One region of the Catenibacterium faecis genome, then DNA from elsewhere that is predicted to be linked to it. Evidence: a T-box and tRNA genes for the amino acid it is inferred to sense, from the RefSeq annotation. Region 1 holds a T-box; the other holds one or more tRNA genes.
The links. A T-box is a leader RNA that pairs with one kind of tRNA and senses whether it is charged. The one in region 1 lies ahead of alaS (alanine--tRNA ligase), so its partner is inferred to be a tRNA-Ala.

Region 1 (15,857 bases):
TCTTTTTCTACATGAGTATAAAGGAACTTCACACCATTCACTTCTTCAACCTGAGAAGCCTGGTTCTTTGCTTCTAAAGCATTTAACTTACTAGTCAATGTTTCGATTTCTTTTTTCATTGTATTAAGTGTAGTCATTGTGCTTTCAGCTTTTTCTACGATCTTATTGAAATCATTTGCCTTAAGTACTGTACCTACTTCTTCTAAAGTTTCTTCAGATTTTCTTAATGCTTTATAAGCAGCTACATTAGTGACTGCTTCAATTCTTCTTACACCAGAACCAACTGAAGTTTCCATTTCAATCTTGAATAAACCAATCTTTGCAGTATTAGAAACATGTGTACCACCACATAATTCTACTGAGAAGTCACCTACACGTACAACCCTTACAACATCCCCATATTTTTCATCAAATAAAGCTGTTGCCCCTGCACTGATGGCTTCTTCCTTAGGCATTTCTTTAACATCTACATCAACACCCTTGAAGATATATTCATTAACCATATCTTCTGCAGCTGTTAATTCTTCTTTTGTCATCTTTGATGGATGAGTGAAGTCAAAACGTAATCTGTTTTCATCTAAGTAAGAACCAGCCTGACCAACATGTGCGCCTAAGACATTCTTTAATGCAGCATCTAATAAATGTGTGGCTGTATGGTTATTTTCAATTAATGCACGACGTGCTGTGTCCACTGTGAGTTCTACAGTATCACCTACATGTACGCTGCCACTCGTTAATTTAATATAATGTAAATGCTGACCATTAGGAGCCTTTAATACATTAGTGACTTCTGCATCAAACTGATCTGAATGAGCAGAACCTGTATCTGCACACTGACCACCCATTTCAGCATAGAAGTTAGTTGTTTCAACGATGATTTCACCTTCATCAGAAAGTTCATCCACCTTTTCTCCATCTTTGAATAAACCTATAACTGTAGTCTTACAAGGTGCTGTGTCATAAACAAAAGTAGAAGGTGTAGTGAAATCCATTAAATCAATCTTCTGAGAAGCCATTGATTCTCTTTCACCACGGGCTGCACGAGCACGATCCTGCTGTGCTTTCATTTCTACCTGGAATCCTTCACTATCAACAGTGAATCCAGATTCTTCTGCGATTTCAATAGTTAATTCTAATGGGAAACCATATGTATCATATAACATGAAAGCAGTAGAACCATCAATTACCTTATTATCAGAGTGTGCAATAACATCCTTGATCTTCTTTTCACCCTGAGATAATGTCTTATGGAATGCCACTTCTTCTTTCTTAACAGCTTCCTTAACGAATTCTGCTTTTTCTGGTAGATAATCATAGAATTCTTTCATATTGTCTACTACAACATCTACTAAAGTATATAAGAAAGGCTTATCGATACCAATGTTTTTACCATAACGAACAGCTCTTCTTAAGATTCTTCTTAATACATAACCACGTCCAGCACGGTCAAACATAGCCCCATCACTTAATGCGAATGTAACAGTACGGATATGGTCGGCAATAACTCTATAAGCCATTTTATCTTCTGCATACTTCACATCAGCTAGTTCTTCAGCTGCATGAATGATTGGTAAGAATAAGTCTGTATCGAAGTTTGTTTCACCTTCCTGGATGATTGAAGTAATTCTTTCAAGACCCATACCAGTATCAATATTCTTGTGTGGTAATTCTTTATAATCTTTACGATCAATTGTAGGATCACAATCAAACTGAGAGAATACGATATTCCAGATTTCTACATAACGGTCATTTTCCATTTCTTCAAAGAATAGTCTTTCACCGATATGATCTGGGTCATATTTTTCTCCACGGTCATAGAAGATTTCACTATCTGGTCCACCAGGTCCTGCACCGATTTCCCAGAAGTTATCTGCAGTCTTTAAGATATGTGATGGATCTACACCACATTCTTTAGTCCATACGTTGTATGCATCTGCATCATCTGTATAAACAGTGATATATAGTTTATCTTTATCAAAAGCAAGCCATTCTTCACCTGTTAAGAATTCCCATGCAAAATGAATTGCTTCTGTCTTAAAATAATCACCAATAGAGAAGTTACCTAACATTTCAAAGAATGTATGGTGACGTGCTGTCTTCCCTACATTTTCAATATCGTTTGTACGAATAGATTTCTGTGCATTTGTGATACGATTACATGCTGGTTTTTCTGTACCATCAAAATATTTCTTTAATGCTGCTACACCTGCATTAATCCATAATAATGTTGGGTCATCATGGGGAATCAATGAAGCACTTGGTTCAACCATATGTCCCTGTTTCTTGAAATATTCAAGGAATAATGCACGAGTCTGATTACCTGTTAACTTTTTCATAATATCCTCCTAAAATAAAAAAAGCCATTCCTTAAAAGGAACGACTTAAATCGCGGTACCATCCTTATTCATAGATAAATATATCTATGCCCTTTATGACTTTAACGCAGTCATACGTTGATGTTTACATCACTCTCGAAAGGAGCCTTCCTTCATACACCCAAGAACTTGCACCACCCGTTCTCTCTCTTAAGACCTCTATGAAGTACTTGTCTTTCTCAACGATTATGCCCCTATTATACATAAAAAAAAGATAAGGCGCAAGCCTTATCTCTATTCTTCGATTAAAGAACCTTCTGCAAGCATTTCACCCTTGATTGGTAATAACTTGTAGATCAGTTTCATAAATACTGCATCAAATGGTAACATGATTACTGTAGTTACAATATTGAATACTGTATGGAAGTTAGCCACCTGATGTGCTGGAGTTCCAGAGAATTGTGCAATCCATGATAATAATGGTGTAGCAGAACATATAATCAAGAAGAAGATTGTACCCACTAAGTTAAATAGGACATGGAATGTCGCAATACGCTTAGAGTTTCTACATCCAGTCACTGATGCAAGAACGGCAGTAATACAAGTACCGATATTTAGTCCACATACCATGAATGCTGCTGTACTAAATGGCACTAAGCCTTTAGTTGCAAGTGCAGATAGAATACCTACTGCAGCTCCAGAAGACTGGATCAAAGCAGTAAAGGCAGCTGCAAATAATACGGCAAGTATTGGATTAGAAAGAGTTGTCATTAATTTAATAAAGACAGGTTCCTTCTGAAGTGGCACAACGGCCGCGCTCATCATATTAAGCCCCATGAAGAGAATACCAAATCCAGTCATAACTGAACCAATACCTCTCACATTACGATTCTTGAAGAATAAGCACATGAAGACACCCACAACTGCAAAGACCGGTGCGACAACACCTACATTAATCGCAATCATCTGTGCTGTAATAGTTGTACCGATATTAGAACCCATTACAACCCAGATACATCTGTTTAATGTCATTAAGCTGGCATTCATGAAACCAATCAACATAACAGTCACTGCAGAAGAACTCTGTACAGCAGCTGTTACACCGATTCCGACAAGAACACCTTTAAATTTTGTATTTGTTAGTTTTTCTAAGATAGTTTTTAAGCGGTCACCTGCAGCATCTTCTAAGGAATCACTCAAAACCTGCATTCCATACAAAAAGAGTGCTAGCCCACCTAATAAGTCAAGCCAATTCGTTATTTTCATAATCTCGTTTTCCTTCTTTTACCACTACATTATAACGTGTCTCTACGTAAATGTCGTTAACTAAATGTTAAAATAATCTTAAGTTTATGTAAAGTACTTTACAAAAATAACTTAAATTTAATGTTTTTAACGAACTATTTACTTGATTATTCGAAGTCAGATATCGAAAAAGAAGAAGTTTTATGCCTCTCCTGAAAACGTTTGAGTAATGTTGTACGTCTTTGTTCATCCTGATTATTATGAAGGCCACGAATAAAGACATTATGATCTCCTAGGATAAATAAAGACTGCTTGGCTCTTGTGATACCTGTATATAATAAGTTTTTCTTCATCATAATGCTGTATTCTGGAAGTACTGACATAATAACAATCTTAAATTCATTACCCTGAGATTTATGAACAGACATACAATAAGCATGTCTTAACATATTGAATTCAGTCGTACGGTAGTTTACAAACTGCCCATCAAAATCAACAGTGAGAGTATCATAAGATAATCCAGTATCTTCTTTCTTTTCAATTTCTACTAAGATTCCTACATCCCCATTATAAACATCATCATCAGGACGATTTTTTAATTGAAGAAGCTTATCTCCTTCTCTAAAGATCTTACCACCCACTTTGATTTCAGCTTTATCACTTGTTGGCGGGTTAAACATAGCCTGTAAAGATTCATTTAAAGCATCTATACCTGCTACACCTCTATACATAGGTGCTAATACCTGTACATCGGATGCATCATATCCCTCTTCTACCGCTTTTTTCACAATAGTCTGCACACATTGTGCAACATCCTTGTTAGGACATACTGTAAAATGAATATCTCGATAATCTTCAAAAACATGAGAATCATAATGATCATTTCTGATATCATGAGATAATGCGACAATACCACTGCCTTCTTCTTGACGATAGATTGTCTGTAAGCAGATATGTGGAATACCACTCAATAACATATCCTTTAAGACGTTACCTGGTGATACTGATGGAAGCTGCTGGTCATCACCAATAAGTAATATTTTATGTACATGAGCACAAGCATCTAATAATTTAGAAAATAAGAGTGAATCAACCATTGAGAACTCATCAATGACAAGCAAATCAATATCTAATGGATGATCCGAGTTCATAGAAAATGTATTGGTAGAAATATCCCATTTTAATAATCTATGAATAGTAGATGCTTCTAGTTTAGTAAGTTCTGATAATCGTTTTGCTGCACGCCCTGTAGGAGCTACGAGTCCTATCTTTTCATCAGGATATAATGAACGATAAACCTTTAATATAGCCTGTACAATCGTTGTTTTACCAGTACCAGGACCACCTGTTAAAATAAGTGCTGATTCTTCTAAAAACTTCTTAATCGCATTCTTCTGTATTTCATCATAAGTAATACCCTGTAATTCTTCTGTTCTTTTAATCTTTTCATCAATGACGGAATCTTCAATAGACTGCGTTGATTGTTTAACATAACGTTCAAACTTTTCTGCAATCATTGTCTCACTTTCATATAAATCTCTTGGATAATAACGGTCTTCTTCCTGAATAACCTTTTCAGCTATGATTTTATCTAGATTCTTCGCAAATAAATCATCAGGACATTCAGGTAACATACGTCTAAAGTGATGATAAAAGGATTCATAATCACTATAGGTGCTTCCTGTCTGGAAACATAAATCCATTAAAGAAGCTAGTATACCTGCCTGGATACGTTTATCATCTAATGGTTCTACACCTGTTTTCATTGCAAGTTCATCAACACTTTTAAAACCAATACCTTCTATATCATCAATGAGGCGATATGGATCATTTTGTAATACATCAAGTGTCTTATCTTTATAGAAGTTTTGAATGAGTGGTAAATTACGAGTAGAAATACCATTTCCCATAAAGAAAGATAAAACCTGTTGATCATAATCCTGACTTGTCAATACACCTACAATATTCTTCTTAATTGTTTCTGTAACATTGGGAATATTATTTAAACAATCAGGATTATCCTTAATAAGAGTTAAGGCTTCCTCCCCTAATGCATCCACAATTCTTTCAGCCGTCTTCTTACCCACTCCCTTAAAGAGTGATGAAGAAAGATAGCGGATAATCTCACTTCGATCATCCGCTAGAATTATTTCATAAGAAGACACTTTGAATTGTTTACCATAACGGGGATGTGTGACATAGCTTCCTTTAATACGATAACGATCATCATTATTTACATAGGACATATTTCCTATAATAGTGAATTTTTCATCATCTGTCTCAAAAGCTGCTACTATATATTTATTTTCTGGATTATAGAAAATAACTTTACTAATAATGCCTTCGTATTCTTCCATTATAAATAGTCAATCTCCTTGCCGTCTTTATAGACTTTATCAATTGTACCTCCACCTAGACATACATCTCCATCATAGAAGACAGCAGCCTGACCTGGAGTGACAGCCTTGATTGGTTTCTTAAATGTAACATAAAGTGTTGTTTCATCAATAAAGTGTAATGAAACATCATTATCCTTCTGACGATATCTAAACTTAGCAGTACAGTCATATTCACCTTCTGGCTTTGTTGCAGAGATCCAGTTGACATCAGTAATCAATGCACCATGAGATAATAACCATTTATTACTATCACCCTGAGCAATATAAAGAATATTCTTGTCATAATCTTTTCCTACGACAAACCAAGGTTCACCATTACCACCAATACCTAAACCTTTTCTCTGCCCGATTGTATAATACATAATACCCTGATGTTCACCAATAACCTTCTTAGAGACAATATCTACCATCTTGCCTGATTTAGCCGGAATATAGTTCTTTAAGAATTCTCTAAAATCTCTTTCACCAATGAAACAGATTCCTGTAGAGTCCTTTTTATGTGCTACAGGAAGATCAAGTTCTTCTGCAATTTGTCTTACTTCTGGTTTAGTGAGTTCACCAATTGGGAACAATGAGTTATTTAACTGATTCTGATTCAATTGACATAAGAAATAAGTCTGATCCTTATTATTATCTACACCACGAAGCATCACTGATTCTTTTCCTTCAGTATGTACAACACGGGCATAATGTCCTGTCGCAATATAATCAGCATCAATAGACTTAGCATAATCTAAGAAAGCTTTAAATTTAATATGTTTATTACATAGGATATCTGGATTAGGTGTGCGTCCTTTTGCATATTCTTCTAAGAAATATGTAAAAACCTGATCCCAGTATTCTTTAATAAAATCCACTCTACGGATTTCAAGTCCTAAATGTGATGCAACCGCCTGTGCATCTAAATAATCTTTTTCCTGTGGACATACATCATCATCATTTGTAGGGTTACCTAGAATATCATTATTTAATGAACTATCCCAGTTTCTCATAAATACACAGATTACTTCGTAACCTTGTTTCTTTAATAAATAAGCAGCAACGGCACTATCCACACCGCCACTTAATCCAAGTACAACTCTTTTCATGTTCTACCTCCCTTTGTCTAGTATTCTACCACACAAAAAAGGCTCTTGAAAGAGCCTCCTATTATTCTGCCTTCATTCTTGTCATTGGAAGCATTGCAGCACCGATAGCACCACAGTCTTCTAATTCTGTTTCAAGTAGTGGAATATGATTTCTCATACCTACATGAATCTTCTGATTGAATTCTTTTGTTAATTGATCTAGGAAATACTTCTTAGACTTCATAACACCACCACCTACTACAAAGCAATGTGGATCAACTGTATGTGCGATATTTGCGAATAATGTAGCAAGTTCACTAATGCATTCATCCGCAATACCCTGAGCTGTTTCATTACCTTCAGCAGCTAATCTAAATACATCACCTGCATGATGTACTAAATCTTTACCAAGAGCTTCCTGACCCTTTCTAGTGATTGCAGTACCAGAACATTCTCCTTCGGCAGCACCGGGGTTTAAAGCACCCTGCTTATAACCATTATTCTTAACGATAATATTACCGATTTCACCAGCATGTCCTCTACCACCAGAGATTAACTGTTTATTGACTGTGAAAGCTCCACCAATACCAGTAGAAACTGTTACATAATAACAAGTTGGATAATTCTTACCAGCACCTAATACCGCTTCAGCAAGACCAGCAACATTTGCATCATTATCTAAGAATACAGGTTTATTGAATTTTGTAGATAACTTTTCAGCAATTGGGTAATTTTCAAAACCAGGAAGGTTGCTTGCCATAATCATAACACCCTTTACAACATCAACTGGTCCAGGAACACCAATACCAATACCTTCTACATTTTCAATACCACCACATACTGTATAATCGATTGCTTCAATCTGACGACAGATTTTTGCAGTAACAGCATCTGGACCTTTTTCTCTTTCAGTAGCATCCTTCACTTCACTATATGACTGACCATTTTCATCAACAAGTAAAGTTCTTACGTTTGTACCACCTAAATCAATTCCAATATAATACTTCATGTTCTATATACCTCCTTGAAATATTATATTACATATTACACTTCCACGCTATGAAAAAAGTTCTTTTTGTATCTTTTCTAACTGTTCTGGTAACTGTGATGTAACCGTTTTACCCTTTAAGTAGCTCATAGAGCCTATCGGATCCACAAAAGTTAATTGATAAGCATGGAGGAACTGATGATTGAGATGAAACTTTTTCTTTACTTCCTTATTCCATTCAAAATCTCCATATTTACTATCACCCATAACTGGATGTCCTGTCGCACTTAAATGAATACGAATCTGATGTGTACGGCCAGTAATAAGCTGTACTTCTACTAAAGAACATGTAGAACATTTTTTTAAGACATGTACTATTGTTTTCATAGATAAAGCCCCCGGTGTATCTTTCTTTACTAAATACATCTTTCCTTCATCTTCATTCTTTTTGACGTATCCTGATAATGTAGCATCCTTCATATGTCCCATCGCAATAGTAAGATACTTCTTTTCAATGCCTTGTCTTGTTTTCATCATTGTATTTAAATCCTGAAGTGCACGCATATCTTTACCGAAGATGACAAGTCCACTTGTATTACGGTCTAAGCGATGCACTGGACCTGGTGTAAAGCTGATATTCTTTTCTGGATCATATTCACCCTTCTGATATAAATAAGTGAGTACCTGGTTAGATAATGTATTCACTGATTCATTGATATCTTCATGAACAAGCAATCCTGCAGGTTTATCTACAATAAGAATATGTGTATCTTCATAAACAACTTTAAAAGTAATAGGTAACTCATAAATTGTTAAAGGCTTTGTGTATTCCTTGAATTTATCTTCATATAAGAATAGTTCCACCTCATCTCCCGAATGAAGAATATAGTTTTCCTTTACTCTTTTACCATTTACTTTAACATCTTTTTTTCTTAACATTTTATATATAAGTGAAGAAGGTGCCTGGACTAACACTTTCTTTAAGTATTTATCTATTCTTTGATGATCATCATATTGATCGATTACTAATTTTTTCATAATATCTCCTTTACCCCCTCATTATAGCATACACCTCTTAGATTATGGTATAATAAAAGTCGAGGTGACAATCATGGAAAAACAAATAGATTCAACAACAATTTATGATGGAGCCATCATAAAGGTAACTAAGGAACATGTATTATTACAAGACGGTAATACTGCTGTACGTGAATGTGTATATCACCATGGTGGTGTATGTATTCTTGCGATAGAGGATGATGAAATTATTCTTGTAAAGCAGTTCCGTTATCCAAATAGATGCGATACATTAGAAATACCTGCAGGTAAGCTAGAATTAGGAGAAGATCCTGATAAGGCCTGTTATCGTGAATTTGAGGAAGAAACAAACAGACGTGCTAAAAATATGCGTCCTATCTTAAAGATGCTTCCTACACCTGGTTATTCAAGTGAAATACTTAGAATTTATGAAGCAGAAGACTTTAAAGAAGTAGAAGATTCATTACAGTGTGATGCAGATGAATTCTTAAATATCATTAAAATGCCTATCGATGAAGCTTACAAAGCAATCTTTGATGGACGCATTATTGATGGTAAAACTGTCATTGCAGTTATGTACGCTTATAACAGAAAACATTGCAAATAGTAAAAGAGCTCTAGGTTAAGAGCTCTTTTTACTTAGTATAGAGTATTTAATCACTTCTACGATTGAAACAATCACTACATTCATAATATAACAATGAATCATCTTTAAAGCAGAAAGAGTCATCAATGTATTATCATTCATATAAGTATAGTAATCTGGAATAACATTCGTAATAGAATGAAGACCATTGAAGATGAATTCAAAAATTGATTCAACAACATCAATATAACCTAAACTAATTGCATGTAATACCTTCACAACAGGCTGATCCATCATATTACCTAACGCAATATGAACTACTAAACCAAGTAAGAGAATCATCAATGATAATAATAAGACATAACTAATATTAATAAAAGTATTAATAATATGATGATCAGGCTTCTTTTTTTGTTCTTCTACCACTGGTTCTTTTTTATCTTCTTCTTTTTCTTCTGGAGCATTGTTTTCAGCTTCCATAACCTTTGCGATGACATCATTTAATGCAGCCGTATCCTGCGCATTCAGTGATAATGCGGTAGGTTCTTCTTTTTTTTCTTCTACTACAGATTCTTCTACTTCTTCTTTTTCTAATTCTGCTAGATCTTCATCACTGAAGGTAAAACGTCTTGGACGTTCTTTAGTGAGTTCAGAGAGTTTAGATATATAAGTAGATTTAATGATTTTTAATAAGTCAGGATCATCCTTATAGACTTCCTGCAAGTTTGCGAATAAAGCCTTTAATTTAGCAACAGACATCTCTTTGTCCATACCAAGAAGCGGTTCAAAGATCTTATAATCTTCATAACGACCAAAAAGAATATCATTCAATGCTTCATACATTGTATTGGCTACCTGATAAGAACAGCTGATTTCATCATCTCCTGCTTCTACCAAATCATTTAAATAAATAGTATTCATTCCAATATTATTAGCTGAATGAAGAATACCATTCATAGAAGTAATGACTAATGTATCTTTAGGTGTTACCTGGAATCTTTTATCAATATAAGCAAGCAGTTCTTCTGAAGGAAGTGCTTTAATATCTGTATCACATCCAATAACATAATCAACTTTACGATACAAAGAACCAAGTTCTAGATAATTAATAGCTGTTTTAGTTTTATGAGTAGAAACAATTGCAATTGGAATATTATTCTGACGAAAGTATTCAAATAACTCAATAACACCATCTTTTGGTGATAAACCCTTCATGTTCAAATAATTATATAAATCTTTTTCTACAGTTGCATTAAGCTTCTGACTATTAATTGTCGTCGCAAGCGGAAGAGTTTCATACATTGAATACATATTACCTAAAGCATGATAGAACTCTTCAGGAGTAACAGTAATATTTTTCTTTTTACATAAATTCTTATAGAAATTATAGCGGAGTCTGTTTAGGGGGAATATACATCCATCCAGTTCTATGATTGCTAGTTTTAATTCTGTATCCTCTCTCATAAATAATACCCCTTTCCCTAATCTAACCTCCATTATAGCAAATTCCCAAATGATATGCTATCATATACAACAAAAAAGCAGAACCGAAGTTCTGCATTGTTTACAAATGGTCTCCCCGCACGGGCTCGAACCGTGGACCCTCTGATTAAGAGTCAGATGCTCTACCAACTGAGCTACGGAGAGATAGTTCTTGATATTTCTATCAAGAATATCAGGTTTATCCTGTTAAATTTTAAATGGTCTCCCCGCACGGGCTCGAACCGTGGACCCTCTGATTAAGAGTCAGATGCTCTACCAACTGAGCTACGGAGAGAGGTGTGTCCTCAACCGACGAGTTATATATTACACGATTAAGAACACTTCGTCAACTACTTTATAAACTTTTTTTACTTTTTTTAAAACAAGTCATCATTGTTCTTATATTTAGAGTTTATGATGATTGTTTCTGTATGATCAATACACTTCTGTACTTCTGATGCAAAGTCCCATTCTGCTTCATAGCCTTCTGCTTTATAAGCCTTAGGTTTAGTAGCTGGGTTATGTGGTGTAAAGATTGTACAGCAGTCTTCAAATGGTCTAATAGAGATATCATATGTACCAATCTTTTCTGCAATCTTAATGATTTCTAGTTTATCCATACATGCGACTGGACGAATAACTGGAGTAGTAATCACCTGATTGATTGTATTCATAGATTCAAGTGTCTGAGATGCGACCTGTCCGATACTTTCACCATTTACTATAGCTAAGCAGTCATTCTTCTTTGCAACACCTTCCGCAATTCTATACATCATACGGCGCATCACTGTCATAGCATAAGATTCATCACAATGATCATATACAGATAACTGAAGATCAGTAAATGGCACGATATGTACTTTAATAGAGCCATGTGTATAGTCTTTTAAGACATTGACTAGATCTAATACCTTTTCTCTTGCCATTTCATTTGTATAAGGTGGAGAAGCATAATGAATACATTCAATATCTACACCACGCTTCATAGTGAGATAACCTGCCACAGGTGAATCAATACCACCAGACAGCATTAATAAAGCTTTACCACCAATACCTACTGGATAGCCTCCTGCACCTGGAATCATATTATCCATAATATAAATTGCATCTTTTCTATATTCTACACGCACTAAGATATCTGGGTTATGTACATCAACAGATAATTCTTTAGTTGTATGATGGAATACATAGCCTGCAATTTCTTTATTCATTTCAATAGAATTCTTAGGATATGATTTATCATGTCTCTTGGTATCAATCTTAAATGTATTTCCTTCATCATGATCAATAATATAAGTAACAACTTCTTTTGCTTTTTCTAAGTCATGTTCCACCTTATAACATAATGAAAAGTTATGAATACCAAAGATTGTCTTTAACTTATCTGTTACTTCTTCCGCATTTTCTTCATTTAAATAAATATAAAGACGGTCATATGTTAATTCATATTCTAAGGCAGAATAGTCATGAAGTATTTCTTTTGTATTCTTTAATAGTTTTCTAATGAATAGTTTACGATTCTTTCCTTTTGTAGTTAATTCTCCAAAACGGACAAGGATATGATCTGGTTTCATCTAATTACCTCTGTTTCTTAATTCTATTTAATGTATCTTTTAATGCATCTAGGAATGTATCTAATTCCTCTTTTGTAGTGAGATGTGAGAATGAGAGTCTGAGTGCACTTGTTCCAATAAGGGGATCTAAATGCATAGCAGCCAGTGTATGAGAGATTTCTACTTTTTTACTTGAACATGCACTCTTAGTAGAAATATAGATTCCTTTAGTTTCTAAATCATGCACAATAACTTCTGGTTTATAGTGTGGACATGAAATGTTTAAAATAAATGGACTCGCATCCTCTGGTGAATTAATCACTACATTGTCCATCGCACTTAATTGTACACGTAAATAGTCATTTAGTGACTTTACATAATCATAATGATTCTTTTGTGATTCAATAGCTTTACGCATTGTCTTTGCGAGTACAATATCCACGCATGCATTACTTGTACCACCTCTTAAGCCATTTTCCTGCTGACCACCATTAATAAGAGGTATAATGCTTGCAGTACGCTTCTTATAGAGTAATCCACTTCCCTTTAAGCCAAATACCTTATGAGCTGAGAAAGTAGCTAAATCTATATCATCTAATGTAATAGGAAGCTTACCTAAAGCCTGTACCATATCTACATGATATTTAGTTTTAGGATTCTTTTTATGTACAATAGATGCAATTTTATGAATAGGATTAATTGTTCCTACTTCATTATTCACATACATTGTAGAAACAAGAATTGTATCTTCTCTTATTAAAGATTCTAATTCTTTTAAATCAAGATGTCCATTTGAATCAATAGACACATAATCTACATCAAAGCCAAACACTTCCTCTAATTGTTTAAATGTATTGGCAACACTTGAATGTTCAAAAGCTGTTGTAATAATATGCTTTCCTCTATTCATATATTGGAAAGCTGTTCCTTTAATTGCTGTATTGTTGGATTCTGATGCACATGATGTAAAAATCAATTCATCAGGAGAAACATGAAGTAATTTCGCAATATGAGCTCTTGATTGCTCAATTAAACGGCTTACTTCATAACCTGGTGCATATGCAGAATCAGAATTCGCAAAATAAGTTGTTAAAAGTTTTGTATATGTAGAGCGTATTTCCTCATCAAGAGGTGTCGTAGCTACATAGTCTAGATAAATCATCTAATCACCTCGCCTTAAATAATAACGATATAAAAGAAAAAAGTCCACCCTAAGCGGACTTAATTTCTTTCCTTTTAATAAGCTCTTCATATTTTCCTGGTTCAAGTCTTTCTAGAATATCTACTGCCACTTGTAATGCATTACGATATTCACCATTTCTAAATAAGACTTCAGCCTTTGTAAGTTCTGTATTCACTTCTAAGAACATTGAACGATAACGGTTCGCATAAACAATTGCATCTTCAACCATACCTGCAGTTACAATCATATTATGTACATTATCATAAAGCTTATAAATCACATCTCTTGCCCCTTCTACCTTGGCACATAACTCATTCAATACAACTGGTTTATGGGCTTTAAAACGTTTAATTTCTTCTACTTTATTATAAGAATCCGCAATATAATCACGATAAGAATCATTTACTAAAGGAAGATGTTCATTCTTGATTTCTGACTTAATTTCTAATAAGACAATATTGATATTTTCTAAGAGTTCTTCTGTTTTCTGATTCTTAGTATCAATATCTTCTTTCTGCTTTTTAAATTCTTCAAGATAAGCATCATGCTGCATCATTCGATCATATAGATTTTCTACATGTTCCAACATATTTGCATAAGCGAAATGTCCAGATTCCATCTGTTCAATTAAATCATTGGCATCCTTTTGAATCTGTTTAAATTCTTCATACTTCTTACTGATTACAACTTCTTCTTCATCAATCACAAATTCAGTAATCAAACGACGATATTCTTTCATTGTATTTTGATAAACATCTGTCAATCTCTGAAGTTCATTATAACTTTCTCTCCACTTTTCCTTAAACTGCTTATAAGAATCAAGTTCTTTACCCAAATCAATCACTAATTCTTCAATTAATCCAGTTAATGGTTCAAGCACTTCTGCTGCACCTTTGATATCAACATTCTTTACATGGGCAATAGATTCTTCCATCTGTTTATCTACTTCCTGACGACGTGCTGCAATATTCATTTCTTCAAGTGCATATTCATCACCTTCTAAAGAAGTAATCAATTCATCCACCTTATCAATCTTACTTGGTAATAAGTCAGATACAACATATACATAAGAAGGAAGATCCTTTAAGTTCTCTTGAAGACTATCAATACGATTTTCAATTTCTTCAGTAAAATTCTTTGCATCCGCAAACATCTGATTATTCATCAATGTTTCAAGCTTCACAAAATCATCATCTAATTCTTTAAACATTTCTAAAGCATGTGGTACAAATTCTTCTACTTTAACACGAATCTTTTCATACTCATTGCCTACCTCACGGTATTTTCCTTTTACTCTAATGATTTCTACACGCTGGATGTTTTCTATTTCTGTCACCTTCTCAATACGTGCAAGAAGGTCTTTAGCGTCATGATCATAACGCTGAGTCATTTCACGAATCAACGCAAACTTCTTCTTTATACCATGGGTCTTTCCATAAAATAAAGATTCATCCACTTCATTCACAAGAACACCTAATTCATTCTTTTGGAATTCAGTAATCTTTTCAAAATCTTTTGTGAATTGTTCATATTCTTCAGCCACTTCTGGCATATTTTTCGCAATAGACTGTACACGGCCTAATCTATATTGTAATGGTAGTGTTTTAATTCCATTGATCTGGTTTTGTAAGTCCAATATTTCCTGACGATATATCTTTAATTTAATTGAATGATATACAATCATGAAAATAATCAAAGCTACAAGAATAGTTCCAAATATTATTAAGTTTCTTACTCCTACATATTCTATAAAATTCTTCATATAATCCATAAAACATCCCTCTCTTACATATCGATATAATTTTATCATATTTTCCAAGTCATTTCATTATGGAATCGTGAAACACTATTAAAAAATACACATATGTATATTTCTTTTTGTGAAAATCTTTACTCTTTCTTAAAAATAGGAATATGATTGTATTGTTTAGGGAGGGTAAAAGATGAATGAAAGTACAGATTTAATTAATGGAAAGATATGGAAAGCCATCCTCTGGTTTT
Region 2 (15,857 bases), on a different contig from region 1:
CAAGTTCTGTTTTCCATCCAGCAGGAATGGAAATACTTATTTGTATGTTGTCACTTTTAGTTCGTGCCGTTACTTTTTTTCACAACTTGAATGATATGCTGAATTATTAGGATTGCACTGTTCTGCATGTTTATTATTGTTCGCTATATGTGCAGCACTATTAGGATTTTTCTGATTACAGTGATGGTTGTTTTGTTGTATGTGTGTTTATATCATGGTTACTTTTACTGATGATCTGTTTACTTTCTATACTTTAATATACATAGATTATATATCATTTTTCTAAGTATTTATCAAGTGAAATGTAGCTTTCATCCCACACGCAAGCGTGTGGGTTTTTCGCCACAAATTTATAACCTAATTCTTTAATCTTAGTAATAAGTTCTGTAATACATTCATCTTCTACCTTTTTAAATTCTTCTGCCTTAATTGTATTATTCTCAAAATCTCTTCTTGCCTTCTTAAGTCTCTCAGGTCTTAAGAAACTACCTACATAATCATATCTATTCATTTTAAATGTCTCCTTTTTGCGTGAGTTCATTGTATCAAAGATATTCTGCAAGTAGAAATACGTAAAAATGTGTGTTCTTTATAGACTGAGACTATGGATACGATACATCAGCAATGTATTCGTATTCAAAAAAAGAAAACATATTATAAGTGTTATAATCCCTTTTATACCTAGAGTATGCATAGAACTAACTAAAGGCATCATACGAACAATTGAATAAGCGACATTAAATTCTATTAATATGCATGTAGATTGTTTTCTAAATATATATTGTAATATAATCAAAACAATCATTAATGGTAATGAGGTTTTAATTACAGATAAAATTATTTCTTTATACATATTAATCACTCCTTGTTTTCTATTATGACTACTAATTTTAAGAGAATTATGTGATTTATATTATAAATGTAAATTATATTGATTATTCCATCACAAAACCGATTATCAGGTTTTCTCATGGAAGAAATGAATTATATTTTATGTACTTTTTTAAACTTTTTTCTTAAAAACCCTTGCAATTATCTAAAATCCATAGTATATTATACGAGCGCCATGAAGCAATGGTTCCATAGCCAAGTTGGTAAGGCAGAAGACTGCAACTCTTCGACCATCGGTTCAAGTCCGGTTGGAACCTCCATACGTGTGCCCTGGTGGCGAAACTGGTAGACGCACAGGACTTAAAATCCTGCGGACTTCAAACTCCGTGCCGGTTCGATTCCGGCCCAGGGCACCATTTATATAAACGGGAAGTAGCACAGCTTGGTAGTGCACCTGGTTTGGGACCAGGGGGTCGCAGGTTCAAATCCTGTCTTCCCGACCATTTATTCGGGGCCTTAGCTCAGCTGGGAGAGCGCCTGCTTTGCACGCAGGAGGTCAGGAGTTCGATCCTCCTAGGCTCCACCATTTATTTTGGTCTGGTAGTTCAGTTGGTTTAGAATGCCGCCCTGTCACGGCGGAGGTCGCGGGTTCGAGCCCCGTCCAGACCGCCAATTGGTTCCGTAGCTCAGTCGGTAGAGCAGAGGACTGAAAATCCTCGTGTCGCTGGTTCGATTCCGGCCGGAACCACCATTTTATTTATGATGCAGGTTTACCCAAGTCCGGCTGAAGGGATCGGTCTTGAAAACCGACAGAGGATTAACGTCCTGCGGGGGTTCGAATCCCTCAACCTGCGCCATTAATAAATATAACTCAGGATTCGTTCCTGAGTTTTTTTGTGCTTTATAAGTTATATTATATTTTAGTGGTTCTTATTTGATAAGCATTTCAGTTACCAATTTCTCGATGCTTATCTTTTTTTATTACTCCCCTATTCTTTTAGGCAAAGAAAAAAGCTATCAATTGATAGCTTCTTAGAAAATATTGAAATATAATAGACAAGCACAGATACTTGCACAAATTGGAGCAAGTACTGGTACCCATGCATAATCCCACTGAGAAGTTCCCTTGTTCTTGATTGGTAAGATTGCATGTAAGATTCTTGGACCTAAGTCACGAGCTGGGTTTAAAGCTGGACCTGTAGGACCACCAAATGAAGCAACTAATGCCATAACTAATAAACCAACACCGATGAAACCAGCACCCTGATTACCATGTTCGAAAATTGGTGAATGAGTAATAGATAATGCACAGAAGAATAAGATGAATGATCCGAAGAATTCGTTTACGAAACCATTGAACTTATTGTTTGTTGCATCAGTAGTTGAGAATGTACCTAAGATTGCATCAGGATTTTCTGTTGCATCATAATGTGGTTTGAAGCAAATATAAAGAATGAACTGACCTACGATAGCACCAGCGAACTGTACTAAAATGTAAGGTAATACTTCAGCTAATGGAACATCACCTGCAACAGCTAAACCGATAGTAAATGCTGGGTTAATATGGTTACCAGAAATTTTACCAATCATAAGAGCTGGAATCATAACGGCCATACCATAACCGATTGCAATGACGATCCATCCACTGTGGCTTCCCTTTGTTCCCTTTAATTCCACGTTTGCTACTGAGCCGTTACCAATCATAACCATGATTGCAGTACCAAGGAACTCAGCAATGAGACGAGTAGTTAATGAAAATGTCATAATTGTCCCCCTATTTAATATTTAATTGTGTTTAATGACAAATGGGATTATAAAACCTGTATTTCAATGTGTCAACATGTTTCTAAAATGTTAATGCTTACAATCGTTTTTTTATGCATAGGTAGCACATTATTTCTATTTTTGGTATAATGCAGAAAGGAGGTTTCATTATGTTAGAGATTAATACAAAAGCACCTTCTTTTAATCTACCAGATGAAGAAGGCAATATGCATACTTTAGAAGAATATAGAGGTCATCGTGTGATTCTCTATTTTTATCCTAGAGATAATACACCTGGATGTTCTAAACAGGCATGTGGGTTTAGAGATTTGTATCCTGAATTCTTAGAGAAGGATGCGGTAGTAATAGGAATCAGCAAAGATTCCATTGCAAGTCATAAGAAGTTCAAAGAGAAATATGAGTTACCTTTTACTCTACTTTCTGATACAGAAAAGAAGACAATCCACGATTATGATGTATGGAAAGAAAAGAAGAATTACGGAAAGGTAAGTATGGGTGTTGTAAGAACAACTTACTTAATTGATGAAGAAGGAATGATTATCAAGGCTAAGGAACGTGTAAAGACAGCTGATAATCCAAAAGAGATGCTTGAGGCTTTATCATGAAGATTATTATGAGTCCTGCTAAGAAGATGAGAAGCGATGAGGATGCATCTATTACTCCTACTACACCTTGTTTTCTTAAAGAGTCTTATATATTAGAAGAAAAGCTTAAGAGTATGTCCTATGATGAGTTAAGAAGATTATGGAAAACTAATGAATCATTAACACATCAATGTTTTGAGGAGTTACAGGAGCGTCAGTTTAAACCATTGACATGTGCAATTCATGCTTATGATGGGATAGCGTTTAAGTATCTTCACCCTTTTTCTATGAGTGATAGTGAAAGAGAGTATTTAAACAAGCATTTACGTATTTTATCAGGGTTGTATGGGGTTTTGACACCTACTGATGGAATTGTACCCTATCGTTTAGAAATGGGCGTTAAATTGCTTAATTTGTATGAATTCTGGGGTAGTAAGATTTACGAATCCCTTGACGATCATGTGATTATTAATCTTGCATCTAAGGAATATTCTAAGTGTATTACTGATTATTTAAAGAAAGATGATCAATGTATAGAAATTCAGTTTCTAAGAAATATTAAAGGGGTACTTAAGCAGCAGGCAACCTATGCGAAGATGGCTAGAGGAGCAATGATCTCTTATATGGCTAAAGAAAAGATAGAAAATATAGAGGACTTAAAGAAGTTTAATGATTTAGATTTTGTATTTGATAAAAAGCTATCTAATGATCATTGTTTTGTATTTGTACAAGGGAGAAATGAAAATGAATAAGTTTTTAAAAGGTTTTGTATGTGCACTTCTTGTATTAAGTACGGGATGTGCTAAAGAAGAGAAGAAAGAAACACCAAAGAAGACTAAGAAAAAGACAGAAGAAACAGCTCAGGTCACTCATACTGATATTACTATGTCTTTTGTAGGTGATATGACTTTAGGAAATTATGCAGGACAGCCTTATGATGGATCTTTTGATCAGGAATATGCGAAACAGGGTAATAATCCTGATTATTTCTTAAAGAATGTCAAGAGTGTTTTTGAACAGGACGATTTAACTATTGCGAATCTAGAAGGTCCTTTGACTGATGAAGAAAATCATGTTATTAAGTCATTCCCTTTTAAAGGTAAAAAGGAATATGCAAAGATTTTAACTAATAGTAGTGTTGAAGCGGTGACAGTCGCAAATAACCATTCTATGGACCGTTATCAGAAAGGGATGAATGATACTAAAGCAACTCTAGATGAGTATGGTGTAGGCTATTTCGGGTATTCAAAGAGCTATATTAAGGAAGTAAAGGGTATTAAGTTTGGTTTTCTTGGTTATGCATTTCCTCATGCTGTATCTGATGATATGAAGAAGGCAATCAATGAATTAAAGAAGAAGACTGATTTTGTGATTGTTTATTATCATTGGGGTATTGAAAGAAACTATAGTCCTACTCAGGGGCAGAGAGATTTAGCACATGCAACTATTGATGCAGGGGCTAATATGGTCGTAGGTAGTCATCCTCATGTATTAGAAGGGATTGAAACATATAAGGATTCCCCTATTGTATATAGTTTAAGTAACTTCTGTTTTGGTGGTAATAGAAATCCAAGTGATAAAGATTCTATGATCTACCAGCAGACATTCCACTTTACTAATAAGAAGATCACTAGTATGGAACATAAGATTATTCCATGTATGATTTCTTCTGTTAAGTATCGTAATAACTATCAGCCTATTATTGCGACAGGACAGGATGCAGAACGTATCTTAAAGAAAGTCAATACAATACAGTAAATGAAAGGTGTTGATTAAATGATTGAAGATATCTTAAAAGAGAAAAAGAACATGACCAGTGGAGAAGAGAGAATTGCGGATTATTTCTTAGATAAAAAGACTTTACTTCGTAAACAAAGCAGTCGTTCTATCGCATCTCAATTGTTTATCAACCCTTCTATGATTACTCGTTTTTGTCAGAAACTAGGATTTCATGGATATACTGATTTTCTTGAACAATATTTAAAAGAAATTGAATATACAGAATCTCACTTCCAGGATCTTGATCCTAATCACCCTTTTGATGATCAAGATAAAAATACTGTAATCGCAAGTAAGATTGGACAGCTCTATCATGAAATTGTAGATGATACATTAAAGCTAATTGGTCATGATGATCTGCAGAATGCGATTAATTGTTTAAATAAAAGTGATATTATTTATGTTTATTCTGCAGGTGTACAAGGTGATGTAGCCCAGACTTTTAAAGATAAGATGTTGAAGATTGGAAAGAATGTCGTTCTTGAAACAAAGATGAATGAACTCTATTATCGTGTTTCTTATTGTTCTCTTAATTGTTCATTTGTTATTCTCTCCTACTCTGGAGAAATAGAATCAGAATTAAGAGGTGTAAAGAAGCTTAAAGAGAGACATATTCCTCTTCTCGCAATTACATCTTATGGAGATAATACGTTATCTCAATATGCAGATTATGTATTGAATGTTTCTACAAGAGAAAGACTGAAAGATAATCTAGGTGATTTTGCGATGAATATATCTACGATGTTGATTCTTGATATATTATATGTGAGTATTTTTAATACTGATTATTTAAAGCATGTTGAAAGAAGAAGATCTAGTTCACAGGGATTTGATTTATTTAGGACATCGAAGAATCCTAACATTAAGTAAGCAACATTGTTGCTTGGATATTATTAGAAACACACATCTTTTCGCAACGCTATTGAAAGAAGCCGTTCATTAATTGAGCGACTTCTTTTTTTATTTATAATCTTAGTTGTAGAAAGAAAGGTGATGAAGATGTTTCCAAAAGATTTTCTCTGGGGTGGTGCAACGGCAGCTAACCAAATAGAAGGTGCTTATTTAGAGAATGGTAAAGGGTTAAGTACCGCAGATGTGATGACTTTAGGGTCTCACGAAAAGAAAAGACGTATTACAAAAAGTGTTGAAGAGAATGAATATTATCCTAGTCATAATGCGATTGATTTTTATCATCATTATAAAGAAGATATCGCACTATTTGCAGAGATGGGATTTAAAGTATATCGTATGTCTATTAACTGGACACGTATTTTCCCTAATGGGGATGAATTAACACCTAATGAAGAAGGACTTAAATTCTATGATGCAATATTAGACGAATTAGAAAAGTATCATATTATACCTCTTGTAACTATTTCTCATTTTGAAACACCTTTAGGACTTCAAAAGTATGGTTCATGGGAAAATAGAGATGTAGTGGATTGTTATATACGTTTTGCGTTAGTTTTACTAAAAAGATACAATAATAGAATAAAATATTGGCTTACGTTTAACGAAATCAATTGTATGTCTACTCAGCCTTGGGTTGCAGCAGGTATTAATAGTGATGATGAGAGAGTAAGAATGACTGCAGCATATCATCAATTTATTGCAAGCGCAAAAGTTGTAAAGATTGCTCATAAAATTAATCCTGATAACAAGGTAGGAATGATGTATTGTGGGCATTTCTCTTATGCATATAGTGCTAATCCTGATGATGTGATTGGAACTATGAATTTTATGCATAGTATGATGTTTTATTGTGATGTACAGTGTCGTGGATATTATCCTCAATATAAATTAAAAGAACTAGAGAGACTACATATTACCTTACCTATTCAAGAAGGAGATTTAGAAATACTTAAAGAAGGTAAAGTGGATTTCTTATCACTCAGTTATTATTGTACTCATGTAACTGGGAAAAAGACAAAAGGTATTCTTAAAGGTATGAATGGTTTAGATACAGGTTATAAGAATACATTCTTACCTAAGAGTGATTGGGGATGGACTATTGATCCCCAGGGGTTAAGATATGCATTAAATTATTTATATGATCGTTATCAATTGCCTTTGATGATTGTAGAGAATGGCTTAGGAGCTATAGATCAGTTGGAAGATAATAAGGTTCATGATACATATCGTATTGAGTATCTAAAAGCTCATTTAAAGGAATTATCTAAAGCAATTGAAATAGATGGTATTCCAGTGATGGGTTATACAATGTGGGGTCCTATTGATTTAATTGCGGCATCTACTGGTGAAATGAAAAAGAGATATGGTTTTATTTATGTAGATGTAGATGATTTAGGAAATGGATCTATGAAGAGATATAAGAAGGATTCTTTTTATTGGTATAAGAAGGTTATTGAAACAAATGGACAAATCTTAGAGGAGGATTAGTAGTATGAAGAAATATATTTTAATGGATAGTGAATATTGTAGTATGGGTAGATGGATTTCTGTTATTGTAGGCAAAAAGCTAGGAATGAAATTATATGAAGGTAAGGATCTTGTAAAACTAGCTGATGAAGAGTGGTTGACTGAAGATTATTTAAAGGATTTTGATAATAGAATTGCGGATATGTCTTTAGAAGAAGTAAAAGCAAGTGATGAAATTAAAAAGATTCATCAGGCTTTATCTAAAGCGATTTTAAAAGCAGTAGAAAATGGTCCATGTATTATTCATGAAAGAGCTGCAGGTGATGTACTTAAAGGACATGCAGATTGTTTAAAGGTACTTTTATATAATACTTCAATGGAACATCGCATTCCTCGTGCAATTGCGGATAAGACATATGATTTAGAAGGATTAGAACATGATGAATTAGTCAATTTTATTCATCGTGAAGATCATAAGCGTAAAGTTTATCGTGATGCCATTTCTCATCACTTATGGGGTGAAAAGGAAAGTTATGATATATGTTTAGATAGTGATGTTTTATCTAGAGAGAAGTGTGCAGAAATATTAATCGAAGCGGCATCAGATTGTAAACTTGATTTAGAGGAATGTGCTCAAATTATTAAAAGTTCTTTTGACTGGACAAGATAAGAGGTAAATAGAGATGATCAAAAAACTTTGGAAATTATTTTATTCAATGGTCTATCTCAGTACTTTTACTTTTGGCGGTGGCTATGTCATTGTCACATTAATGCAGAAAAAGTTTGTAGATGAGTATCATTGGATCAATAAAGATGAAATGTTGGATTTAGTCGCTATTGCCCAATCAGCACCAGGTGCTATTGCCGTCAACGGAGCTATTGTAGTGGGATATAAGATTGCTGGTGTATTAGGTATTATTGTGAGTGTTATTGCAACTATTCTTCCTCCGTTTATTATTATTTCTGTTGTATCTGTATTTTATTCTATTTTTAAAGAGAATTTGATAGTTCATTATATGCTTGATGGAATGCAGTCAGGTGTAGGTGCAGTGATTGGTGTTGTCGTTGTAGAAATGGCATTAGGTATCTTTAAGGAAAAGAAAATAAGCTATTATTTGATTATGTTTGGTTCTTTTATTGCGAATTACTTCTTTAAAGTAAATGTTGTATTGATTATTCTGACATGTATTGTGATTGGTATTGTTTATTCTATATATGAAAGGAGATTCGTGCAATGATCTATTTACAGTTGTTTTTAAGTTTTCTACAGATTGGTGCTTTTAGTTTTGGTGGTGGTTATGCTGCAATGCCTTTGATTCAAAGTCAGATTGTTGATTTACATCATTGGCTGGATTTTAAAGAATTTACAGATTTAATCACTATATCACAAATGACTCCTGGTCCTATCGCAATTAATTCAGCTACTTTTGTAGGAACTAAGATTGCTGGTATTCCTGGTGCGATTGCCGCAACTTTAGGATGCATTCTCCCTTCTTGTATACTTGTCACAATCATTGCATACTTCTATCTCAAATATCGTCATATGCGCTTTTTACAGAATATCTTGAACTACTTAAGACCTGCTGTAGTTGCATTGATTGCAACTGCTGGAGTTACTATTATGATTTCAGCATTATTTGGAAGTGAAGCAACAATTATATTAAATAACTTCCGTATTCATCAATTGATTATATTTCTATTTTGTGTATTTATGCTCTGGTATAAGAAGTCTAATCCTATATTTGTGATGATTCTTTCAGGGATACTCAATGTTATTTATCAAACGATTATTTAAAAAAGACTTCAGCAGAAGTCTTTTTTAAATAAAATCCAATAAGTTTAATCTATGATTTTCATATGTACGAAGATAGTTGAATATTTCTTCATGATCATGCATGATTCCATTTTCTTCACATATCTGATGAAATAGACGCATCAGATGTTTGTTCTGTGGACTAGAGAGAATATAGCTATTACCATACTTGTTGATATATGTCTCTTTTAATCCAGGAAAATATTGATCTAGTTTAGAATAGAAGTACTCTCTATTCCCTTCCCTAAGTGTGACTCCCATGTCAAAACAGATAATTCCTTTTACATGAGCTTGTATGCAATAATCAAGTATCCCTCTTAAGTTTTCTTCATTATCATTGATAAAAGGGAGAATAGGTGTTAACCATACAATAGTCGGTATACCTTCCTCATAAAGAGTCAACAATGTTTCAAAGCGTTCTTTTGTAGAAGAAACATTGGGTTCTAGCTTTTTACATAGTTCTTCATCATAAGTAGTGAGAGTCATCTGAATGACACATTTAGAGTGTGTCTGAATGGATTTCAGTATATCCAAGTCTCTTAATACACGTGATGACTTAGTGATCAGCGTGACTCCAAAACCATTTCTATCAATGATTTCTAATGCACCTCTTGTATACAATAATTGATCTTCTAGAGGGATATAAGGATCTGTCATAGCCCCCATGCCAATCATGCAGGGTTTTCTTTTCTTTCTTAATGAAGTATCTAACAATTCTAATGCGTTCTCTTTGACTTCTATATCTTCAAACAAGTGATCCATATGATAGCAGTCACTTCTAGAATCACAATAGATACAGCCATGCAGACATCCTCTATAGAGGTTCATTCCATTACTAGATGATAGTATACCTTTAACCTTTTTATAATGCACTTTTATTTCCTTTCTATGCAAATGCGACTATTTGTATAATGAAATCTTTTTAAAATATTCATATAATAATGCTGAAAAGAGATTTCCCACTCTTTTCTACCCTTCGAGGTCAGCAACCATTCCCTTCTTAGCTGACCTTTTTATTTATTCTTTACATAAAATTGGTTTATTCATTACCTTTTATCAATATAATACAGGTGATGAAGATATATGATCCCCACCATATTCTATAAATATCGCTTCATCAATTACCAGCTATGCTGGTTTTTTTATGTATTCTTCTATCTTTTCTTTATTTAATGATTCACCAATGACAATAATGATTTCCTGACCTTTCGCAATTGTTTCAGTAGTAATCTGATCTTTTGTCGCATTAAGTTCAATCCATTGATCATTTTCTAGTATAAAGCCTTTGATTCTAAATACTTTACCACACTCAGAATCATTAAAAATAGATTGAGTTGCATGAATCAATTTTTCTTTAGTAATTGCTTGATTCATAAAAAACATAGTAGAGAAAGCTTCTTCTTTCTTAAAGAACATCTTAATAAAGCCTTCTAATTCATAACCAGAATGAAGAATAGAATTAAAGTCATCATTATTGAGTGTTTCTAAATCTAAACAGTCTTCTTTATTAAATCTTCTTTTACATTTAATGAGAGACATTGTGTTATTTAAGTGGGTGATTGTGTTATTGATTTCTTCTTCTGTAGCTTCACTAGAGCGACTGAGAATAATTTTACCAGCATCTGCAACCTGACAGCCTAGTAAGTAATCTGATTGCTTAGAAAGGTTGTTTTCTAGCTTAGAATTCACTAAAGCAATCACATTACCAATCTCATACCATTTATCTAATGGTTCTTCATGAAGTACATCAAAGAACTCATCGACATCATAAATACCTGATGGTTCTACTAATATTCTATCAAAACCTCTCATACCCATAGAAATAAGTTTTGTCTTAAAACGACGTCTATGACAGTCTAAATCTCCTCCACCAACAACCATTTCTAGTTCACATTGGTCACCTAATTCTTCTTCTAATACCATCATATCTACATTAATCGCACCAAAATCATTTTCCAATATTGCGATATGCAGTCCTTGATCAATTAAATATTTCGCATACTTCTTAATAAATGTTGTTTTACCTGATCCTAAAAAACCTGTAATTAAATCTACTTGTACCATAAGTTCACCTCTTGATTTTATTATATGTTGATATACTGTTTTGTCAAACAGTTCACATTAGTGACATATAATAGACATAGAATATTCTTTAGAAAGTATGTGTGAATTATGTCAAACTATGGACTTAACATACCCATATGTTTATGCTAGGATTCAGTTGAAAGGGGGCAGTGATTATGTGTACTGCTGCATGTTTTAAAGATAAAGATTGTTATTTTGGAAGAAATCTAGATTATGAGTTTTCTTATGGTGAACAGATTGTTGTAACACCTAGAAATTTTGAGTATGGTTTTAGATATACAGATGAACCATCTTACAAATATGCCATCATTGGAATGGCTCATGTCAGCGATGGATATCCATTATATTATGATGCAATGAATGAAAAAGGATTAGGTATGGCTGGACTCAACTTTGTAGGAAATGCCTATTTTAATCCAGTAGTAGAGAATAAAACAAATGTTTGTTCTTTCGAGTTTATTCCTTGGATCTTATGTCAATGTAAAACTGTTGAGGAAGCGATTCATCTTATTAATGAAATGAATTTATGTGATACACCTTTTAGTGCATCATTCCCACCTGCTTCACTTCATTATATGATCAGTGACTCAAATAAGACTATTACTGTAGAAATCATGAAAGATGGAGTACATATCTATGATAATCCTGTAGGTGTATTAACTAATAATCCACCTTTTGATAAACAGATGTTTAATTTAAATAATTATATGTATCTCTCTACTAAACAGCCTGAGAATACATTCTCAAAAGATGTAAACTTATCTACTTATAGTAGAGGTATGGGTGCTTTAGGGTTACCTGGTGATTTATCATCAGCATCTCGTTTTGTACGTGTTGCATTCACTAATATGAATGTAACTAAAGGATTAAATGAACAGGAAAATGTCAGTCAGTTCTTCCATATTCTTGGTTCGGTAGAACAACAAAAAGGACTATGTGAAGTAGCCGAAGGTAAATATGAATATACTATTTATACTTCTTGTTGTAATTTAAATAAAGGTATTTACTATTATTCAACTTATCATGGTCATACAATTAAAGCTGTGGATATGCATAAGGTAGATCTTGATAATAGGGATTTGACATGTTATCCAATGATTGATGAAGAAGTATTCTTTGAACAGAATTAAAAACAGACACTAGGAAATGCATTCCTAGTGTCTTTTAATTAACTAATCTTTTACATGTTTGAATAATTTTCCTAATACAATAAGTAATAAACCAGCAGCACTCATCAACATAATCCAATGATTGATTCTTGTAGAATCTCCTGTCTTTACATTAGTACTAGGTGTATCAACACTTGTATTAGTAATAATATATTCTGTACTTTGTTCATTACTGCTTGAAGAAACAATACCTTTATATCCTTTTACATTCTTTTCTTTGATACTATAATTGATTGCTTGATCAGTTTTCCATGAATAAGCATAATTATTTTTTGCATCTAAAGTGATTGTTTCAACTAAAGCAGAACCATTATAGAGTTCTACCTCTATTTTTTCTGGATGTGTTAAACCCTTATCCACCCAACGCTTGACTATTTTATATTCATGAGAGGGATTTTTTGAATATTTAATAAAGTCAATAGATACATCATAATCAGATCCCTGTGGTAAAGAAATAAGATAAGGTAAATAAGTGTAGGTTGTACCATTTAATTCTAAATTATCAGCAGTAATAAGATAAAGACCTGTTTTAAGATTAGTATAACTCAATGTAGAAGAATTGGCTTTTTTAATAACGCCTTTTTGACTTGCAGCATAACCTTTTAAAGTCATAGCTGCATTTTTTAATTCTTCACTTGTTTCTAGCTTATTTAAATCAATTGTAGTATTTTCTGCTTCCTTAAAATCCTCGGTGTATTGATAACTGCCAACCTCATCAATACTCGCAACTCGATACAAATGAACGTTCAATCCTGATAAACATTCATTAAGCGTCAACGAGCATTTCTTATTGACATCAACAGCAGCTACCTGGAATAAATTGAATACAGCAACTGATAATATAACTGTAAAACATAATATAATTTTCTTTAAGCTTTTATCCATAATAATTGCTGTCATCACCTTTCTTTATGTTTTTTTGATGTGAGATACCAGATAAATGCAATAATAATTGCAAGTAGTATCCAGAATATATCTAGAAGTACCAAATCTATTTTAACAAGATCTCTTCTTACTCTGAGATTTGTTTTATTGATACGATGACCTCTGACAAGTAATCTATGGGTATTGACACCATAAGGTGTACAAGTCATGAGCGTACAATAATCCTGTCCTTCTACAATCTTCAAATCATCTTTTTCTGTAGGAAGAACAGTTTTTATTTGATCGACCTCATAATAAAGAGTTTGATCCAATATCTGAAGCATAAATGTATCACCAGTTTTAAGCTGATCTATATCAGTGAAAAGCTGTGCACTTGGTAATCCTCTATGTCCAGATATAACACAATGAGTACTTTCTCCACCCACTGGTAAGGATGTACCTGGGATATGTCCTATCGCAATCTGTAAGATTTCAGCATCCGTCCCATGATAAATAGGAAGTGATACATTGATCTTAGGGATTTCTACATAACCCATCATCCCTGTTCCTGTGACATCTAGAGTCTCATTGTATATTTTCTTATCTTCATCATTTAAGGCATACATTGTATGTCTTAAATTTTTGTTGTATAAAGTGGCATCATTCCAGAGCTTTTCATACTGTTCTTCAGTCAGGTCTTCCACCTTTTCTTCATATCCAGCTATAGCTCTAGTCTGATGTCTTTGATTCCAATAATTACTAAAGCTTGGATAAATAACTAGGGAGAGTCCTATAACGAATAGTAGCGCTATAATTACGTTTATGATTTTCTTTTTCATTATAGAACACTCCTCTTATTCTATTTTATTTATCTTCAGCTTTTTTCTGCATTACTAAGAATGCACCTGCTGCAAGAATCATAACTGCACCTGCAACATATAGAATTGTAGTACCCATACCACCAGTACTTGGAAGTTCAGAACCTTTGTAGTTGATTACATCAGTTTCTAATGTCCCTTCAGTCGTGTTTGGTGTAAACAACACTTCACCAGTTAATTTGTTTCCACTTAAAGTTCTTAATTCTGGATTATCGTTTAATTCATCATGAGTTGCTTCAATCTTGAATTCAATTGGATCCATAGTGTTATATTCACCTGGAGTTACTGTTTCTTCTAATTTATATACTCCATCATCTAAACCAGTAAATGTGAAAGTTGTTCCGTCTTCAGATTTAACTACTACCTTTTCAACTTTCTTCCATTCTTCTCCATATTTCTTATATAAAGTGAATTCTGCGCCAGTTAATGGTTTATTGCTAGAATCCTTTTTATTAACAATTGCCTTATAAGTAAATACAATTACTTTATCCCATGGAGTATAAGTAGTTGTGCCATTTTGTTCTACGTTTGGATTATTTGAGAATTCCATACGCATTTCATTTGGGTTACCAGGTAAACCAATTTCTGCTTTGGTATTTAATTCAGATGTATATTCAACAGTGATTACAGAACCATTATGCACTGAATTGATTTGTTTAAGATCATCAAATACTACTTCAAAAGAACAGCCAACTTCTAGTCCTGTAGTTTTGACAGTATAACCACTTTTAATCTCTGTTCCATCTACTTTTACTACTACTGATTTTTGATTAAAAGTTAAACCAACTGATTCTTTATCATGGAACACTAATTTATATGCACCTTTATAATCTGAGAAATCCTTTGCAACTGTACCTGTTAGCTGGAAAGGAACCTGATCACCGATATCATAGTCAGCAGAATCCTGCCAGCCTTTTGTAGTACCTGTAGTATCGTTTGTGTCCTTTACTTTTTTCTGTGATGTTGGCACTTCTGATTTAACTTTTACTTCAGCAGTACCTACAACTTTTAAAATAAATTTTGTATAAGTCTCAGCCTTAGGAACTGTACCGTCTTTATCTTTTACTAAATAATAACCTGGTGCTAAGTTTTCAATCTTATAGTTTTCACCATCACGTGTACTAGTACCAGCTGCTGTGCCTAAATACTTAGCTACTTCATAAGCAAAATCTTTTGCATTTGTTTCGTTTTTTAATTTTTCAGCATTTTCTTTAGCACTTCCTAAAGTATTTTGGCCAGTTTTATTAACTCCACTACCCCATGCAATATCTGAAAGTGTTTTGCCTGATACTTTACCAGTAAAAATCTGATAAGCTTCAAAAGTATGACCAGCTTTAGCACCTGTAATAGTAATAGAACCATTATCAACCGCCATTACTACTGATGGCATAGCAATTGCCATAACCATTGCGAATGCAAGTATGAAACTTGCGAGTTTTTTAAATAGTTTCATATCGTTTTTTCCTCCTTGTCCATATGATATCCATTTTTTAATAAAACTCTTCCCTCGTTGAAATACACATATTAATGTTTGTTATTACTAGTTATAAGCCCCCTTCTTTTTATTGATTGCTATAATAGCAAATAGAGTCGCTGTTATAAATAGGGTCCCAATTGCGTAATAACCAAAAGTACCGAATCCTCCAGTATCTGGAAGATCATAGTTATCTAACTTCTTGTTAGTAACTGT

Region 2: it has a tRNA-Ala gene. The T-box ahead of alaS (alanine--tRNA ligase) is inferred to sense a tRNA for this amino acid. The anticodon was not compared.

Annotation. Positions count from the first base shown of each region.
Region 1 is NZ_JACRWG010000019.1:16,970-32,826, forward strand. Features, by position in the region: gene alaS (alanine--tRNA ligase) at 1-2,336, opposite strand, end outside; T-box leader at 2,370-2,567, opposite strand; gene H8909_RS05905 (Na/Pi cotransporter family protein) at 2,610-3,581, opposite strand; gene recD2 (SF1B family DNA helicase RecD2) at 3,728-5,917, opposite strand; gene mnmA (tRNA 2-thiouridine(34) synthase MnmA) at 5,917-7,047, opposite strand; gene H8909_RS05920 (ROK family protein) at 7,109-8,035, opposite strand; gene H8909_RS05925 (RluA family pseudouridine synthase) at 8,084-9,052, opposite strand; gene H8909_RS05930 (NUDIX hydrolase) at 9,126-9,659, shown strand; gene H8909_RS05935 (HAD hydrolase-like protein) at 9,675-11,102, opposite strand; tRNA gene H8909_RS05940 (tRNA-Lys) at 11,210-11,285, opposite strand; tRNA gene H8909_RS05945 (tRNA-Lys) at 11,340-11,415, opposite strand; gene thiI (tRNA uracil 4-sulfurtransferase ThiI) at 11,498-12,694, opposite strand; gene H8909_RS05955 (cysteine desulfurase family protein) at 12,699-13,835, opposite strand; gene H8909_RS05960 (septation ring formation regulator EzrA) at 13,885-15,627, opposite strand; gene H8909_RS05965 (MATE family efflux transporter) at 15,800-15,857, shown strand, end outside.
Region 2 is NZ_JACRWG010000043.1:5,910-21,766, reverse strand. Features, by position in the region: gene H8909_RS09600 (hypothetical protein) at 275-511, opposite strand; tRNA gene H8909_RS09595 (tRNA-Cys) at 1,077-1,151, shown strand; tRNA gene H8909_RS09590 (tRNA-Leu) at 1,159-1,247, shown strand; tRNA gene H8909_RS09585 (tRNA-Pro) at 1,258-1,334, shown strand; tRNA gene H8909_RS09580 (tRNA-Ala) at 1,342-1,417, shown strand; tRNA gene H8909_RS09575 (tRNA-Asp) at 1,426-1,503, shown strand; tRNA gene H8909_RS09570 (tRNA-Phe) at 1,507-1,582, shown strand; tRNA gene H8909_RS09565 (tRNA-Ser) at 1,596-1,688, shown strand; gene H8909_RS09560 (MIP/aquaporin family protein) at 1,864-2,595, opposite strand; gene H8909_RS09555 (peroxiredoxin) at 2,766-3,221, shown strand; gene yaaA (peroxide stress protein YaaA) at 3,218-3,952, shown strand; gene H8909_RS09545 (CapA family protein) at 3,945-4,958, shown strand; gene H8909_RS09540 (MurR/RpiR family transcriptional regulator) at 4,977-5,849, shown strand; gene H8909_RS09535 (glycoside hydrolase family 1 protein) at 5,973-7,379, shown strand; gene H8909_RS09530 (cytidylate kinase-like family protein) at 7,384-8,028, shown strand; gene H8909_RS09525 (chromate transporter) at 8,042-8,596, shown strand; gene H8909_RS09520 (chromate transporter) at 8,593-9,153, shown strand; gene H8909_RS09515 (SPL family radical SAM protein) at 9,178-10,044, opposite strand; gene H8909_RS09510 (GTP-binding protein) at 10,300-11,235, opposite strand; gene bsh (choloylglycine hydrolase) at 11,412-12,386, shown strand; gene H8909_RS09500 (Cna B-type domain-containing protein) at 12,429-13,310, opposite strand; gene H8909_RS09495 (class C sortase) at 13,325-14,128, opposite strand; gene H8909_RS09490 (isopeptide-forming domain-containing fimbrial protein) at 14,154-15,620, opposite strand; gene H8909_RS09485 (SpaA isopeptide-forming pilin-related protein) at 15,708-15,857, opposite strand, start outside.